2 regions of the Rhodococcus sp. P4_C10 genome follow, and region 1 is predicted to be linked to the other one. Evidence: riboswitches for the same ligand, from Rfam matches in the RefSeq annotation. Region 1 holds a riboswitch; the other holds the start of a gene.
What was found. Region 1 has a riboswitch for cyclic di-AMP ahead of AC1DWC_RS09375 (transglycosylase family protein). Riboswitches for the same ligand answer to the same signal wherever they lie in the genome.

Region 1 (7,378 bases):
CCGATCTCGACCGCCGACTGACGCCCAACTAGAAACGGAACCCAATGACTCTGCAAGCCCGGACGAAGAAGACCATTGCGGCCCTCTCGGTGGTCGCGCTGGTGGCCGCCGGCGGCCTCGCCGCCGTGGTCACCGTGCTCGTCCAGAACGCCCCGGAGACCCTGCCGACGGTCACCGCGTACGCGCACTACAAGACCGTCGACGCACACGCCGGTGTGTGCGACGCCGACCTCGCGTGCGCGGGGCTCGAGATCGCGAACCTGAGCGTTCCGGCGGGCCAGCCGCTGCAGTTGTCGCTGCCCAAGGACGTGTCGAGCTCCGACTGGCGGCTGAACGTGCAGATCGGCAACCCCGAGACCGGCGAGGTGTTCAACGGGTACCGCGACTACACGCCGGGCGAGGCGTCCGCCGTGACGGTGCCGTCCGGCAAGAACGAGCAGCTCCTCGGCGTGATCATCCAACTGCCCGCCGATGGCGGCCTCGCACCGGTGTGGGCGATCCAGACCTACTGAGACCCGACCTAGCTGTCGAGCTCCCGGGCGACGGCGCGCACGACCTCGGAGATCCGCTGCGCGGTCTTGCGGTCGGGGTACTTGCCCCGGCGCAGGTCCGGCTGCACCTTGGCCTCGAGCAGGGTGATCATGTCCTCGACCATCCCGTGCAGCTCGTCGGGGGTGTGCTTACGGGCGGCGTCGTCCTTGCGGGCGCCGCCGCCCTGCCGGATGGTCGGGGTCGGTTCGAGCACGGTCACGCTCAGGGCCTGCGGGCCACGACGGCCGGCGGCCATCCCGAACTCCACACGCTGGCCCGGCTTCAGTGCCTCGACACCCGCGGGCAGCGCGGCGGACCGGACGTAGACGTCCTCGCCCGACTCCTGGGAAAGGAAGCCGAAGCCCTTTTCCGCGTCGTACCACTTCACCTTGCCGGTAGGCACTGCGTTCACCTGCTCATCCACATATAAAGGAACGCGCCCCACGGATGCGGGACGCGACGACCGCAGTCTACCCCCGCGCGCCGCCGGACCGGCCCACGGTTTGAGGCGATACCGTTGGACGGTGGCAAGTCAACAGTCCCCCCGCGGCACCGCGCTCTTGCGTGTCGCGCTCGTCTGCTTCTCCGTCGGCGTGCTCGCGATCATCGCGGCCTTCGTGGTCTTCGCGCTCGGGCATGAACCCCCGCTCGCCCTGTACCTGCTGGCAGGCGCCTGCCCCGTCGGCTTCCTGCTGGCAATCGTCTTCGCACTGAGGTCCGGGCGTCGCGTCCGGGGAGGGGCGCAACAATGAGAATCGTCCTGAACATCATCTGGCTGATCTTCGGCGGCCTCTGGCTGGCGCTCGGCTACTTCCTGGCCGGCGTCATCATGTGCATCCTCATCATCACCATCCCGTTCGGCATCGCGGCGTTCCGGATCGGCGTGTACGCGCTGTGGCCGTTCGGCAAGACGGTCGTCAACAAACCCACCTCCGGGATGGGCTCACTGATCGGCAACGTGATCTGGCTGGTACTGGCCGGCATCTGGCTCGCCATCGGACACGTGGTCAGCGCGATCGCGATGGCCATCACGATCATCGGCATCCCGCTCGCTGTCGCGAACCTGAAGATGGTGCCGATCTCGTTGATGCCGCTGGGCAAGGACATCGTCGACGTCGACGCGGTACCCGCCTACCCAGGAGGCGCCCAGGGATGAGCCTGCTGCCCCCTCCCGTCCGTGCTCCCGGCCCCGCGCCGGACACCTGTCCAGCCACGGCGGAGGGGCGCTCGCTGCCGTCCTCCCCGTTCTTCGCCGGCGCGCTGGCCGCCCTCGCCGTGGCGGTGGTCGTCGCGCACGACCGGGCGGTCCCGCTCGGTCACCCGCTGTGGGGCCTGTTCAGCAACGGCCTCGACCTGCTGGTGTACCGCAGCGGCGGTGCCACCGTCCTCAGCTCCGCGGGCCTCTACGACCACGCCCTGTACGGCGGCATGTGGTTCACCTATCCGCCGTTCTCGGCGGTGCTGTTCGCGCCGCTGAACCTGGTCAGCGCCGACATGGCCGGCCTGCTCGGCTACCTCGCCAACTTCGTCACCCTCTATCTGGTGGTGCTGCTGTGCTGGCGACAGCTCGGCTATCGGACCGGCCGGCACCTATACATCGTCAGCGCCCTGCTCACGGTGATCTTCAGCGCGCTCGAGCCGGTCCGCACCACCGTGTGGCTCGGGCAGGTCAACCTGATGCTGATGCTGCTGGTGATCTGGGACCTCGGGCGGCCGGAAGGCAGCCGCCTGCGCGGGTTCGGCGTAGGCGTCGCCACCGGGATCAAGCTGACGCCGGGGCTGTTCCTCGTGCAACTGCTGATCACCCGGCAGTGGCGCGCGGCCGTCGTCGCGGCCACCACACTGCTGGCGACCGTGGCCGTCGGGTTCGTGGTGATCTTCTCCGACTCCAAGGACTACTGGACCGGCGTGATCGTGCACTCCACGCGGATCGGCGAGACGGCCTGGCCGGCCAACCAGTCGGCCTCCGGGGTGCTGGCCCGGTGGCTGGACGTCCCGGAGCCGCCGCGGCTGCTGTGGCTTGCGGTCGCCGGCGCCCTCGCTGCACTGGGCATGGGCGCGTCATACCTGGCCCACCGCCACGGGCACGCGCTGCTGTCGGTGACCGTGTGCGGCCTGACGACGGGCGCCGTCTCCCCCTTCTCCTGGGGGCACCACTGGGTGTGGTTCGTGCCGATGCTGGTCCTCGCGGCGGACTGGGCGCTGCGCAAGGGTCGCGCAACCGCCTGGCTGGTGCCGGCGGCGCTCGCCCTGCCACTGCTGATCTGGAGCCACCGGTTCCCCGACGGGGTGTACGCGATCGGGCTGTTCATGATCCCGACCACGACCTACCTGGCCCCGATCTTCGCCGCGGTCTACCCGTTGACGTTCGTCGCGATCGCCACCACGGTCATGGTCGCACTGCGCCGCTCCCCGCCACCGAACCCCCTGGTCGGCCCCGAGAACTTCTGTGATCTGCCTCACATAACGGTGAGATAACAGGGCGGTCTCGGAACCGACCGAGCGCTTCTACCTGCGGAAACTTGCCCACTTCCAGGCGAAACGCCGAATATTCCGCAATTTGGGTAACAGATGACGCACAGTCCCGATCCACGTACGGTCATCAGCGGCCGGAAGTTCGGCCAGATCCGGTCCGCCGCGCCAAACCTTGTCCCGCGGACCAGATTCCAACGGATTACCCAGGGACAAGGACGGGGGACCCAATGTCCCCAGTGGACACCGGAGGATGCGAAAGCGACCTCCTTGGGGTGAAGCCAGACCCGCACCAATCCAGGAGCGGCGAGGCCGGGCGACCTCTCAGCCCGAACCCGACAGCTGACCTCGCAGGCGCGTGTGGAGAGGAATGCTTCAATGAGTGCTGGACGCCATCGCAAACCGACTACCACCCGCCGCACTGCCGCCAAGGTCGTCGTGACCGGCGCAGTCCTCGGAGCGGCGAGCGCGGCCTTCGCGGCCCCCGCCAGTGCAGCGCCCGATTCCGACTGGGACCGTCTCGCGCAGTGCGAGGCCGGCGGTAACTGGGGAATCAACACCGGCAACGGCTACCAGGGCGGACTCCAGTTCTCGCCCAGCACCTGGACCGCACACGGCGGCGGCGAGTACGCCGCGACCGCGAACCAGGCCACCCGTGAAGAGCAGATCGCGGTCGCCGAGAAGGTGCTCGCGAACCAGGGCTGGGGCGCATGGCCGTCCTGCTCCTCGAGCCTCGGCCTGACCAGCGGCTCCACCCCGCGCAGCACGCCGGCCCCCGCGCAGGCGGCCCCCGCGGCCGAGGTCCTGCCGTCCGTCACCAGCGTCCCGACCACCGAGGGCACCGCCGACGTCTTCGAGTCGCTCGACAGCATCCTCAGCGCGGTCAAGGCCAGCGGCGTCGTCCTCGACCCGCAGGTCGAGTCCGCCCCACACCTCACGGTGTGGGGCCCTTCTTCGTTCGGCGCGGTCGTCAGCGGTTCACGACGGTGTGCGGATGGGTGTACGGCAGCTCCGAGACGGGGAGCGGGAACTCGATCTCCTCCCCGAAGGGGGAAAGCCCCCCGGAACGCGACGACGAAAGCTCCGTCACGGCGTAGTCGCCGTCCTGGATCTCCGCCGACGGCCAGCCTGGATCAACGTATCGCTTGCTCGATTTGTTAGCCACGGGGTCATTTTGGCAGGAGGTCGCGTCGCCGTACAGCCCAGGTATCTAATCTGATACGCGATGACCGACACCGAAGGCGTTGACCCGGCCGCCGAAACCGAGAGCCTGGCCGCCTGGCTGACCGCGAGAACCGACGCCGAGCTGGCCGAGTTGCTGCGTCTGCGTCCCGACCTCGCGGTCCCGCCGCCCGCCCACCTCGCGGTGCTCGCCGCCCGCGCCGAGCAGCGGGCGTCGGTGCTGCGCGCCGCCGACGAGCTGACCGTGCTCGAGCTCACCGTGATCGGGATCCTCTCGCAGGAGGGGGGCCGTGAGCGCGGCGTGCCCCGGGCGGCGCTCACCGCGGCAGTCGCGGGCCGGGCGCCGGTGCGCTCCGTCGACAAGGCGCTGAAGGCGCTCCGCGATCGAGCCCTGGTGTGGGGGTCGAAGGTGCTTCGGGTGACTCCCGCCGCGCAGGACGCCGTCACCTGGCGGGTCGACGCCCCACGGGACGCGCTGACGGCCACGGAGATCGAGTCCGCCCTCGCCGAACTCGGCGACACCGAACGCCGGCTGCTGACCACGCTGGCCACCAGTTCGCCGATCGGCCGCACCCGCGACGCCGCGCCCGGCACCGACCCGGAGCGGCCCGTGCAGCGGCTGCTGGCCCGGCGCCTGCTGAACTGGATCGACGAGCAGACCGTGGAGCTGCCGTACCAGGTGGGCCAGGCCCTGCGCGGGGAAACGGTCAGCGACCCCGCCGCACTGACCCCGCCGCCGATCCGGGCGACCAAGTTGAAGGTCGCCGACGTCAACGCCGCCGCGGGCGGTGAGGTGCTCGAACTGGTCCGGCACTGCGAGGACCTGATCGCCGCCCTCGGCGCACAGCCGGCCGCGACCCTCAAGGCGGGCGGGCTGGGGGTCCGGGAGACCAAGCGGCTGGCGAAGGCCGTCGGCGTCGACGAGGCCCGGCTGGGCCTGCTCGCCGAGGTCCTCGCCGCGGCCGACCTGATCGGCCGCGGGACACCGGACCCGCTGCCCGCCGCCGACACCGGCGACGACTACTGGGCGCCGACGGTGGCGGTGGACTCGTGGCAGACCACCACGCCCGCACAGCGCTGGCACGTACTCGCGCAGGCCTGGCTCGACCTGCCGCGGCGGCCGTGGGTGGTCGGCATGCGCGACGAGCACGGCAAGCCGATCGCGGCCCTGTCGGAGGAGGTGCGCGCCACCGGCGCCCCCAGAGACCGCCGGTTCGTGCTGGGGCTGCTCGCCGAGCTGGGCACCGGGCAGGGCGCGACCGCGTCCGAGGTGGCCGCCACGGTGGCCTGGCGCCGGCCACGGTGGTCGGCCCGCTTCGGCGCCGACGCGGTCCGGCACACCCTGGCCGAGGCCGCGACCCTCGGGCTGGTCGGCCGCGGCGCCCTCAGCTCCCCCGGCCGCAGCCTGCTGCACGACGCCCCCGCCGAGTCCGCCGTCGCCGAGATGGCCGCGAGCCTGCCCGCGCCGATCGACTACGTCCTGCTGCAGGCGGACCTCACGGTTGTCGCACCCGGGCCACTGACCCCGGAACTGCAGGAACAGATCGCGCTCGTGGCGGACCTCGAGTCCGCCGGCACCGCCACCACCTACCGGATCGGCGAGTCCAGCGTGCGCCGCGCCCTCGACGCCGGCCTGAGCGCGTCCGAACTGCACACGCTCTTCGCCACCCGCTCCCGGACACCGGTCCCGCAGTCGCTGACCTACCTGATCGACGACGTGGCCCGGCGCCACGGCCGGCTCCGGGCGGGCGTGGCCGCGTCGTTCGTCCGATGCGAGGACCCTGCGCTGCTCGCGGAGGTACTGGCGTCACCGGTGGCCGAACCACTGGCCCTGCGGGCTCTCGCCCCCACCGTCGCGATCTCCCAGGCACCGCTGGCCGAGGTGCTCGACCAACTGCGCACCGCCGGTTTCGTGCCCGCGGGCGAGGACTCGTCCGGCGCCATCGTGGACCTCCGCCCGCGCGGGTCCCGGGTGATGCGGCGCCGGGCCCGGCCGGCGCCGCGGATGCCGGCCGTCCCCACCGCCGAGCAGCTCGAGACCCTGGTCCGCCAGCTCCGGGCCGGCCAGCGGGCCGCATCGGCGACCCGCGGCGACGGCGTCCGCTCGGACGGCAGCCGGGCCAGCGGCGCCGCCACCGTCGCGCTGCTGCAGCTGGCCGCGCGGGTGCACCGCAGCGTGTCGATCGGGTACGTGGACGCGCAGGGCGTGGCCACGGAGCGGATCGTGGACCCGGTCAGCGTCGGCGGCGGTCAGCTCGACGCCTTCGACCCGGCGGCAGGCGCAGTGCGCCGGTTCACATTGCACCGGATCACCTCGGTGAACCTGGTCGACTGACCGGAATTCGCGGGGCCCCGAAAAGCTCCTGATCAGCGCGACTGGCTTTTCCTACGGAATGACGTATGGTCTCGGTCAAGTGATTGCCACTTCGTATTCAGGAGAGACAATGGCCGATCGAAACTCTGGTAAAACCCTGAAAAAGCCCGCCCAGTCCATCAAGGAAAAGCGGGCGGAAAAACGGGAAAAGTCAGTCGAGTCCACGGAGTTCATCCGGAAGCGGAAACGCAGCTGACTCGATGCCCCCGTATGCCGGCGCCCTCGATGCACTGTACGAACAGTTCTCGAACAGCGGCAACGCCACCGCCAGGATCTTCGTACTGGACGAGCAGGCCAAGCAGTCCGGCCTCCCGGTGCTACACCCGACAGGACACGGAAGGACCGTCACTGTGAAACGGACACTGCTCGCACTGGACCAGATCAAGGAAAGGCTGGAGAACGAACTCGACGCCACCACCGGAAACGGCGAACGCCAGTCCGGGTACCGCTCCGGAATTTCCGAGGCACTGGTCCAGGTGATGGACACGAGAAATTCACTCACCGCGAAACGCTAGAAATTCGCACGGGGAAAAACGGTTACAAAAGGAAGGGATTCGGCGTTTCCGCCGAACCCTTCCTTTTCTCGCGTGCGGCCTCGGCGGCGGCCGCCCACCCGGACAACGTGGACAATGGTGGGGCTACGACCGTCAAAAGGAGGACGCGTGACCGACGGACCCTTGATCGTCCAGTCCGACAAGACCCTGCTCCTGGAGGTCGACCACGAGCTGGCCGGCCAGGCCAGGCAGGCCATCGCCCCGTTCGCCGAACTCGAACGCGCCCCCGAGCACGTGCACACCTACCGGGTCACCCCGCTGGCGC
Region 2 (7,378 bases), on a different contig from region 1:
CTCGGCGATCGCCCGCACCGAGGTTCCGTCGACGACGTGCCCGGTCTCGTTCTCCCGCACCGTCTCCGGCGCTCCGCCGGACCGCCCGGCGATCACCGGCACACCGGTGGCCGACGCCTCCAGGAAGACGATCCCGAGGCCCTCCACGTCCAGCCCTGCGCCCCGGGTCCGGCACGGCATGGCGAACACGTCCGCGATGGTGTGGTGCGCGGCGAGTTCCGCGGCCGGCACGGTCCCGGTGAACACCACGTGCTCCTCGACGCCCTGCTCGCGCGCCAGCGCCCGCAGCGCGCCCTCGTAGGGGCCACCGCCGACGATCACCAGCACCGCACCGTCTACGGACCGCCGGATCGTCGGCAGCGCCTTGATCAACATGTCCTGCCCCTTGCGCGGCACCAGCCGGGACAGGCACAGGACCGTGGGCCGCTCGCCCAGGCCGTACCGGGCACGCAGCTCCGCCCGAGCGGCCGGGTCCGGGCGGAACACCTCGGTGTCGACCCCCGGCGGCAGGTGTTCGAGAGCCGCGTCGGCGCCGAACGCCGCCGCGAAGCGCCGGCGGGTGTACTTGCTGACGTAGGTGACGGTGTCGGTGGTGCCGCCGATCCGCCGCAGCGCCTGCCGGGCACCGGGCAGCATCGACCAACCCACCTCGTGGCCGTGGGTGCTCGCGACGATCCGCTCCGCACCCGCGCGGCGCAGGCCCGGCGCGAGCAACGCCAGCGGCGCGGCGGCGCCGAACCAGACGCTGTCGCACCCGTGCGACCGGACCAGCTTCGCCGCGCGGCGGGCCACCAGCGGAGTGGGCAGCATCAGCGTCGTGGGGTGCCGTACCACCTCGAACGGCTGGCGCGCGTCGAACTTGGTGTGGCTGTCGCCGCGCCACCGCGGCGCGTAGACGACCAGCTCGTCCGGCGGCAGTGCCGTCGCGAAAGACTGCAGGTAGGACTGAATTCCCCCCGGTCGAGGCGGAAAATCGTTCGTCACCAACAGGGTTCGCCGCATGTGTCCACCGTAGGGGTCAGGAGAGCTGCTCGGTCATCCAGGTGCCCCACCCGGACACCAGTTCCGCGCTCGACAGTCCGAGAACGCCCTGCAGGCGGCCGTCCAGCGTGATCGCGTCGACCGGACCGGTGGCCAGCGCGTGGTACAGGTCCCCCAGCGCGGATTCGCCGAACCGGTCGGCGATGTAGGCGTTCACCGACCATGCCAGCTCGTAGGCCACCACCGCACGGTCCCCACCCGCCGCGAAGTCTGCGTCCGAGGGCAGCCGGGCGGGCGGCCCGTGCGCGGCCACGGCGGCCGCCACCGTCGGCGCCGCCGCCGCCACGCCGATTCCGGAACCGCGGTGACCCGTGTAGTCCGCGAAGCCCTCGAGCATCCACAGCGGCGAACCGTCCGTGGTCGCCGCCCTGGCCGCGATGTGGGTCAGCTCGTGGCGGAGCACCGAACGCCGAGTGTCCTCGGTGAGCCGGCCCGCCGACGCCGGGCTGAACACGATCCGCTGCCCGGTTACCGTGTCCGACCCGGGCACGACGGCGTCGGACACCGCGACCGCCGCAATGTTCGCGCCGCTGTGGTCCGCGCCGGCCTGGGCCGTGAACTCCTCCTGGTCGGACGCGACGATCACCACCGCCCGACGGGCCCAGCCGGTCCCCCACAGCTCGGTCACGGCGGGCACCGCGGTCCGCATCTCCTCGGCCACGGCGTCGACCCAGGCCTCCTGGTCCGGATGTCCCAGCACCACCGAGACGTTCGACGCGGTGGTCACCTCGCGGGCGATCACCGGCCCGAAGTCCCAAGGCCCCCGCCAGGTTTCACGACCGTACTCGGGCAGGTCCCAGTCCGAGACCAGCTTCCAGTCGTCACCGCGGCGTGCCACCACCAGCGAGACCGGCTTGCGCGTCGACGCGGCGTCCGCCCCCTCGACGGCGTAGCGCAGGTACACCGGCGGCGCCCACACGTCCGTGGCGCCCAGGTGCTCGGCGAGGTCGGTCGGGACCGGGTGCTCCGGTTCGTGACCGATCTCGTAGCCCCAGTCCGCCAACGGCACCCCCGCCAGGTTGTTCATCCGGCGCACCTCGGCGTCGACGAACCCGGGCACCGCGCCCTCGTCGAAGAGCGCGACCAGAGAGCCACGGTCCCCGTCACGCACCGCCCCGGCCCACCGGTCGAGCAACCCCTGCACGCCCGCCCTGCGGGCCTGCTCGAACGCGCTGAGAGGGGCGGCCGCCACAGGTGCGGCGGGCGGCGGCGCACCGCCGGAACCGGCGGACAGCGCGACTGCGCCCGCGGCGCCGAGCGCGCACAGCAACCCGGCCAATGCCAGCGCCTCCCAGCGCCGGATCCGCCGCCTGGTCCGGCGCTGCGGTCGGTCACCACCGGCGGCCGGCCGGTCCGAGTTCGGGGTGACCGTGCTCAGCAGGTCCGTCTTGAGCAGGTCCGTGTTCGGTATGTCTGCGTTCGGCGGACCCGTGTTCGGCGACCCGGCCCCCGGCATGTCGGCGTTCAGTAGCGTCGGGCGCCGTAGAACGGGTACGCGTCCATCGGCGCGACCTTGACCGGCACCCCGTACGTGGACGCGTGCACGATGTTCCCGTTCCCGATGTACATACCCACATGCGAGGCGTCCGAGTAGTAGAGCACCAGGTCGCCGGGCTGCAGGTCGGCCTTCTGCACCGGCGCCCCGCCCGCGGCCTGCGCCTGGCTCGACCGCGGCAGGGTCTTGCCGATCTGCTTGTACGCCCAGACCATCAGCCCCGAGCAGTCGTAGCCGTCCGGTCCGGTGGCACCCCAGACGTACGGCTTGCCCACCTGGGTCAGGCCGGCCTCGACCGCGCCGGCGTTCGACCCGGCCGGCAGGCTCGCGAGAAGGGCACCGAGGTCGACACCGGGCGGGAAGGGGGTACCCGCGAGGGTGTCCCGCTCCGAGGCCGTCAGCGCACCGAACGCCCGTGTCACCTCGGCGATCTGCGTCTGCAGGTCGCTCTGCTTGCGCTGCAGGTCGTCGCTGATCGACTTGGCCTCTTCGGTGGCGGTGCGGGCCGCGGCGGCGGACTCCTGCGACGCGGCGGCGGCCGCGGCGGCCCGGTCGCCGGCCTCCTTGAACTCCTTGACCTGGACTGCGGTGTCCGCCGAGATGACGCTCAACGTGGACATCTGGTCGAGCAACTGCTGAGGAGAGTCCGACACCATCACCGCGAAGAGCCGGTTGACGCGGCCGCCCTGGTAGTTGACGGCGGTCAGCCGGTCGACGGCGGGCTGGAACTGCGCGACCTTCGCCTGGGCCTGCTCGAGCAGGGTGCGGTCGCCTGCGTTGCGCGCCTCGGCGTCGTGTTGCACGGAGAGCTTCGACTCGAGGTCGATCTGCGCGTTGTGCATCGCCTCGGTGGTCTGCTCGGACTCACGAGAGAGTTCGGCGAGCCGCTCGAGCGCCGCGGTCGGGTTGTCGAGCGCGGGGTCCGCGGACGCGGTACCCGCGGTTCCGGCCGACACCGCGACCAGTGTGAGGGTGAGCATTCCTGTTGCGAGCGCTCCACACCTGGACCGCATCGATCTCCGAGACGCCACGAACCGTGGTACTCCGTTCTTCCGCTCCTGCGCCATTGGATACCCGGTGCGGGACGCGCCGATGGGCGCCGGCCCCGCCGTGGCGGAGACCTCCGCTGCCGCACCGGACGGCGCAGCGAGGTTTCGGAAGGTCTCGGCCAGGTTACGGAATGGCCAACTGGCTGTCCACCCGCTCAGCGAGTCCCGAATCGCGCGACATTCCACCCCGCCCTGGCGGGTGCCGGCGGGGGTCCGGGAAGACGCCACAGGCCCCCGTCCACTTGGGATCGGGGGCCTGCGTCAGCGCCGCGGGGGCGCCGGGTGAATCGGGTGCGCTCAGTAGCGGCGCGCGCCGTCCATCGGCATGGAGGCGATGGGCGCACGCTTGACCGGAGTGCCCGAGGTGGCGGCGTGGATGACCTCGCCGTTGCCCGCGTAGATGCCGGAGTGCGAGCCACCGTAGAAGGAGACGACGTCACCGACCTGCAGGGCGGAGGTCGGCACGGCGATGCCCGCGGCGGCCTGGTCGTAGCTGGTGCGCGGCAGCGCGACGCCGGCCTGCTTGAACGCCCACTGCACGAGGCCGGAGCAGTCGAACGCGTCCGGGCCCGAGGCGCCCCACACGTACGGGGAGCCGATCTTGCTGGCAGCGGCGTCGACGGCCTTCTGACCTGCGGTCACGACCGGAGCCGGCGCGGGGACTCCGGGGAGCACGGGCATGGCCGGGAGGCCGGGGATCTGGATGGTCTGCGCGGGGACACCCGGAATGTCGAAGGTGCCGACGCCGGGGACCGTGACGGGCTCGGCGAATGCCGGAGCCGCAGAGACGGTGACTGCGCCGAGCGCGAGCGCACTGGCAATGACTACCCGGCGCATCGAGCGCTTGGAACTGTGTGTTGCCACGAAAGGATGTGCTCCGTTTCTTCCACTCAACCGCCGACCGAGTTAGCTGACGGGTTCGGGCTGGGAAGATCAGCCCTACCCGTCGGCACGCGGTGCGCGCTCCGACGGGATTCACCCCAAAGGAAAACTTGGGTTCCCGGCACGATCGCCCTTGCGGGAAATCGATTAGGCGGTCCTAGCGATGCCGCGCCGGTGTGGCGAAGCAAGAACCCGCTAGGTCTCAGGAAGATTACGAAAGCGCATCCCCCGTGTCGACCCGACTCCCCCGGAAAGTCGGACAAATGCGCCAAATCCGCACCTGGACGGCCGTCAAGCCACCCCTTTGTCACGACAAGATAACGACCGAGTGGTCTGTTGCAGGCGCCCCGACACGACCAGGCGGAGCCTGGGCACCAACCCGGCGTCCGCCAGGACCTCCATTGCAACTCGTTCGTCCTGCTCAATACTGATTCGGACCGGACGCCCCGCTTGCGCGGACGCGGCCGCTCCGCGGACCCCGGGCGACCCGAGCAGGACCGGCACCAGGCAGTCCGCACACGCCGCACCCCGCACCTCGCACTCACCGCAGTCGACAATCACTGTGACCCTCGTCTCTTTCGTCCGTCGCCGGGCGTTTCCGCGGCCCCGTCCACGGAAAGTAGCCCCGGGGTCCGACAGGTTTTCTCGCGCACACGTTCGACTTGACGGCGCTGTCGGTGGCCGGCCCTAGCCTCAGCGCTGTGAGTCCCCGCATTTCGACCGCACAGCAGTCGACGCCGCAGCAGTTGTCCTTCGACGAGCTGGACACCCCGCTGCGCGAGACCACCTTCGTCGTCGTCGACCTCGAGACCACCGGCAGCAGCTCCGGCGACGACGCCATCACGGAGATCGGCGCGGTGAAGATCCGGGGCGGCGAGGTGATCGGCGAGCTGGCGACGCTGGTCGACCCCGGCCGCAGCATCCCGCCCTACATCGTCGAGCTCACGGGGATCACGTCGGCAATGCTGATCGACGCACCCCGGATCGAGCGCGTCCTGCCGAGCTTCCTCGAGTTCGCGCGCGGCGCGGTCCTGGTCGCCCACAACGCCCCGTTCGACGTCGGCTTCCTGAAGGCGGCTGCGGCCCGCTGTGAGCTGCCGTGGCCGCCGTTCCAGGTGCTCTGCACCGTGAAGCTGGCCCGCCGGGTGCTCTCCCGGGAGGAGGCCCCCTCGGTGAAGCTCTCCGCGCTGGCCGGCCTGTTCCGGGTCGGCACCCAACCCACCCACCGCGCCCTCGACGACGCCCGCGCCACCGTCGACGTCCTGCACGGGCTGATCGAGCGGGTCGGCGGCCTGGGCGTGCACAGCTATGCCGAACTCGTCGACTACCTACCCAACGTCTCCGCCGCACAGCGCGGCAAGCGCGACCTGGCCGCCGACCTCCCCCGCACACCCGGCGTCTACCTCTTCCGCGGTCCGTCGGAGGAAGTCCTCTACGTCGGCACCGCCGTGAACCTGCAGCGCCGGGTTCGGGGCTACTTCACCGGCTCCGAGACCCGCGCCCGGATGAAGGAGATGGTCGCCCTCGCCACCCGGGTCGACCATGTGGAATGCGCGCACGGGCTCGAGGCGTCCGTCCGGGAGTTGAGACTGCTCGCCGCGCACGCGCCTCCGTACAACCGCCGATCCAAGTTCCCGCGGCGTGCCTGGTGGATCACGATGACCGACGAACCGTTTCCCCGGTTGTCGGTCACCCGCCGCCCCACGGCGGAGGCACTCGGACCGTTCTCCTCACGCACCGACGCCGGCGAGATCGCTGCCACGATCGCCGACGCATGCCGAATCCGCACCTGCACCAAGAAGATTCGCCAGGAACTGCCGCACGGGCCGGACTGCCCCGACAGCGTGGTCGGCGGCTGCCCGGCCGGCAGCGAGCCCCGGACCGCCGAGCACTACCGGCCCGCGCCGCTGAGCGCGCTCGCCATGTTCCGCGGCATGGACGACGCCCCACTGGCACGACTGCGCTCCCGCGTCGAGGAACTGGCGGCCGCCGAACTCTTCGAGAACGCCGCCCGGCTGCGCGACCGCACCGCGGCCCTCGCCACCGCGCTGCACCGCGCGCAACGACTCGCCGCGCTGGCCGCCGTGGACGAACTGGTCGCCGCCCGGCCCCGCGACGAGGGCGGCTGGGAATTCGCGGTGGTCCGGGCGGGCCGCCTGGCGTCCGCGGGCGTCGCCGCGCGCGGCGTTGCGCCGATGCCCGTGGTCGAGGCACTCGTGCTCGCCGCGGAGACGGTGATCGACGAGCCGTCGCCGCTGCGTGGCGCGATGGCGGGCGAGGTCGGGTTGGTCGCGAGTTGGCTCGCGCTACCGGGAGTACGGGTGGTGCGGGCCAGCCAGGGCTACGCCGAACCCGCGCACGGAGGCGGCGGGTGGCAGGAGTGGTGCGCGCTCGCCCACCGCGCGAGCGCCTAGTCTGAGCACGCGAGAGCGGAGTCCCCAGAAGCCCGGAGCCCCGGAGCGACCGCGAGGGCTCTTCCCACAGTTGTATAAGGAGCGAGATGATCAACGCCATCGTCCTCATTCATGCCGAGGCGAACCGGATCCCCGAGACCGCCCAGGCCGTGGCCGACATCGCCGGCGTCTCCGAGGTCTACTCGTGCGCGGGCGACGTCGACCTGATCGCCATCGTGAAGGTTCGCGACCACGCGCAGATCGCCGAGGTCGTCACCGGCGCGATCAACAAGGTCGAGGGCGTCGTGCAGACCACCACCCACATCGCGTTCCGGTCCTATGCCAGCGCCGATGTCGAGGCAGCCTTCTCGATCGGGGAGTAGCGCCCACCGGATCGACCGCATCCGGATCAGTGACATCCGGATCGACACGGGCACCCCGGGAGGCGCGGCGGCGCCGCGCCTCCCGGGAGCAGCCTCAGCCCGCCAGCGCGGTGCTGACGGCGACCCAGCGGTCGA

Region 2: linked by a shared signal. The riboswitch ahead of AC1DWC_RS21490 (NlpC/P60 family protein) and the one ahead of AC1DWC_RS09375 (transglycosylase family protein) in region 1 are both predicted to bind cyclic di-AMP.

Annotation. Positions count from the first base shown of each region.
Region 1 covers NZ_JBFUHZ010000010.1:183,245-190,622, reverse strand. Annotated here, with positions in the region: gene AC1DWC_RS09405 (MFS transporter) at 1-21, shown strand, start outside; gene AC1DWC_RS09400 (DUF2771 family protein) at 45-512, shown strand; gene AC1DWC_RS09395 (cold-shock protein) at 521-934, opposite strand; gene AC1DWC_RS09390 (hypothetical protein) at 1,056-1,283, shown strand; gene AC1DWC_RS09385 (YccF domain-containing protein) at 1,280-1,687, shown strand; gene AC1DWC_RS09380 (glycosyltransferase 87 family protein) at 1,684-3,009, shown strand; cyclic di-AMP (ydaO/yuaA leader) riboswitch at 3,193-3,376, shown strand; partial or broken gene AC1DWC_RS09375 (transglycosylase family protein) at 3,382-3,921, shown strand; gene AC1DWC_RS09370 (hypothetical protein) at 3,974-4,168, opposite strand; gene AC1DWC_RS09365 (helicase-associated domain-containing protein) at 4,229-6,520, shown strand; gene AC1DWC_RS09360 (hypothetical protein) at 6,630-6,755, shown strand; gene AC1DWC_RS09355 (hypothetical protein) at 6,760-7,074, shown strand; gene AC1DWC_RS09350 (DNA repair helicase XPB) at 7,222-7,378, shown strand, end outside.
Region 2 covers NZ_JBFUHZ010000041.1:21,911-29,288, reverse strand. Annotated here, with positions in the region: gene AC1DWC_RS21505 (glycosyltransferase family 4 protein) at 1-1,002, opposite strand, end outside; gene AC1DWC_RS21500 (hypothetical protein) at 1,019-2,497, opposite strand; gene AC1DWC_RS21495 (C40 family peptidase) at 2,506-3,516, opposite strand; gene AC1DWC_RS21490 (NlpC/P60 family protein) at 3,883-4,449, opposite strand; cyclic di-AMP (ydaO/yuaA leader) riboswitch at 4,466-4,631, opposite strand; gene AC1DWC_RS21485 (DEDD exonuclease domain-containing protein) at 5,169-6,881, shown strand; gene AC1DWC_RS21480 (Lrp/AsnC family transcriptional regulator) at 6,968-7,243, shown strand; gene trpD (anthranilate phosphoribosyltransferase) at 7,338-7,378, opposite strand, start outside.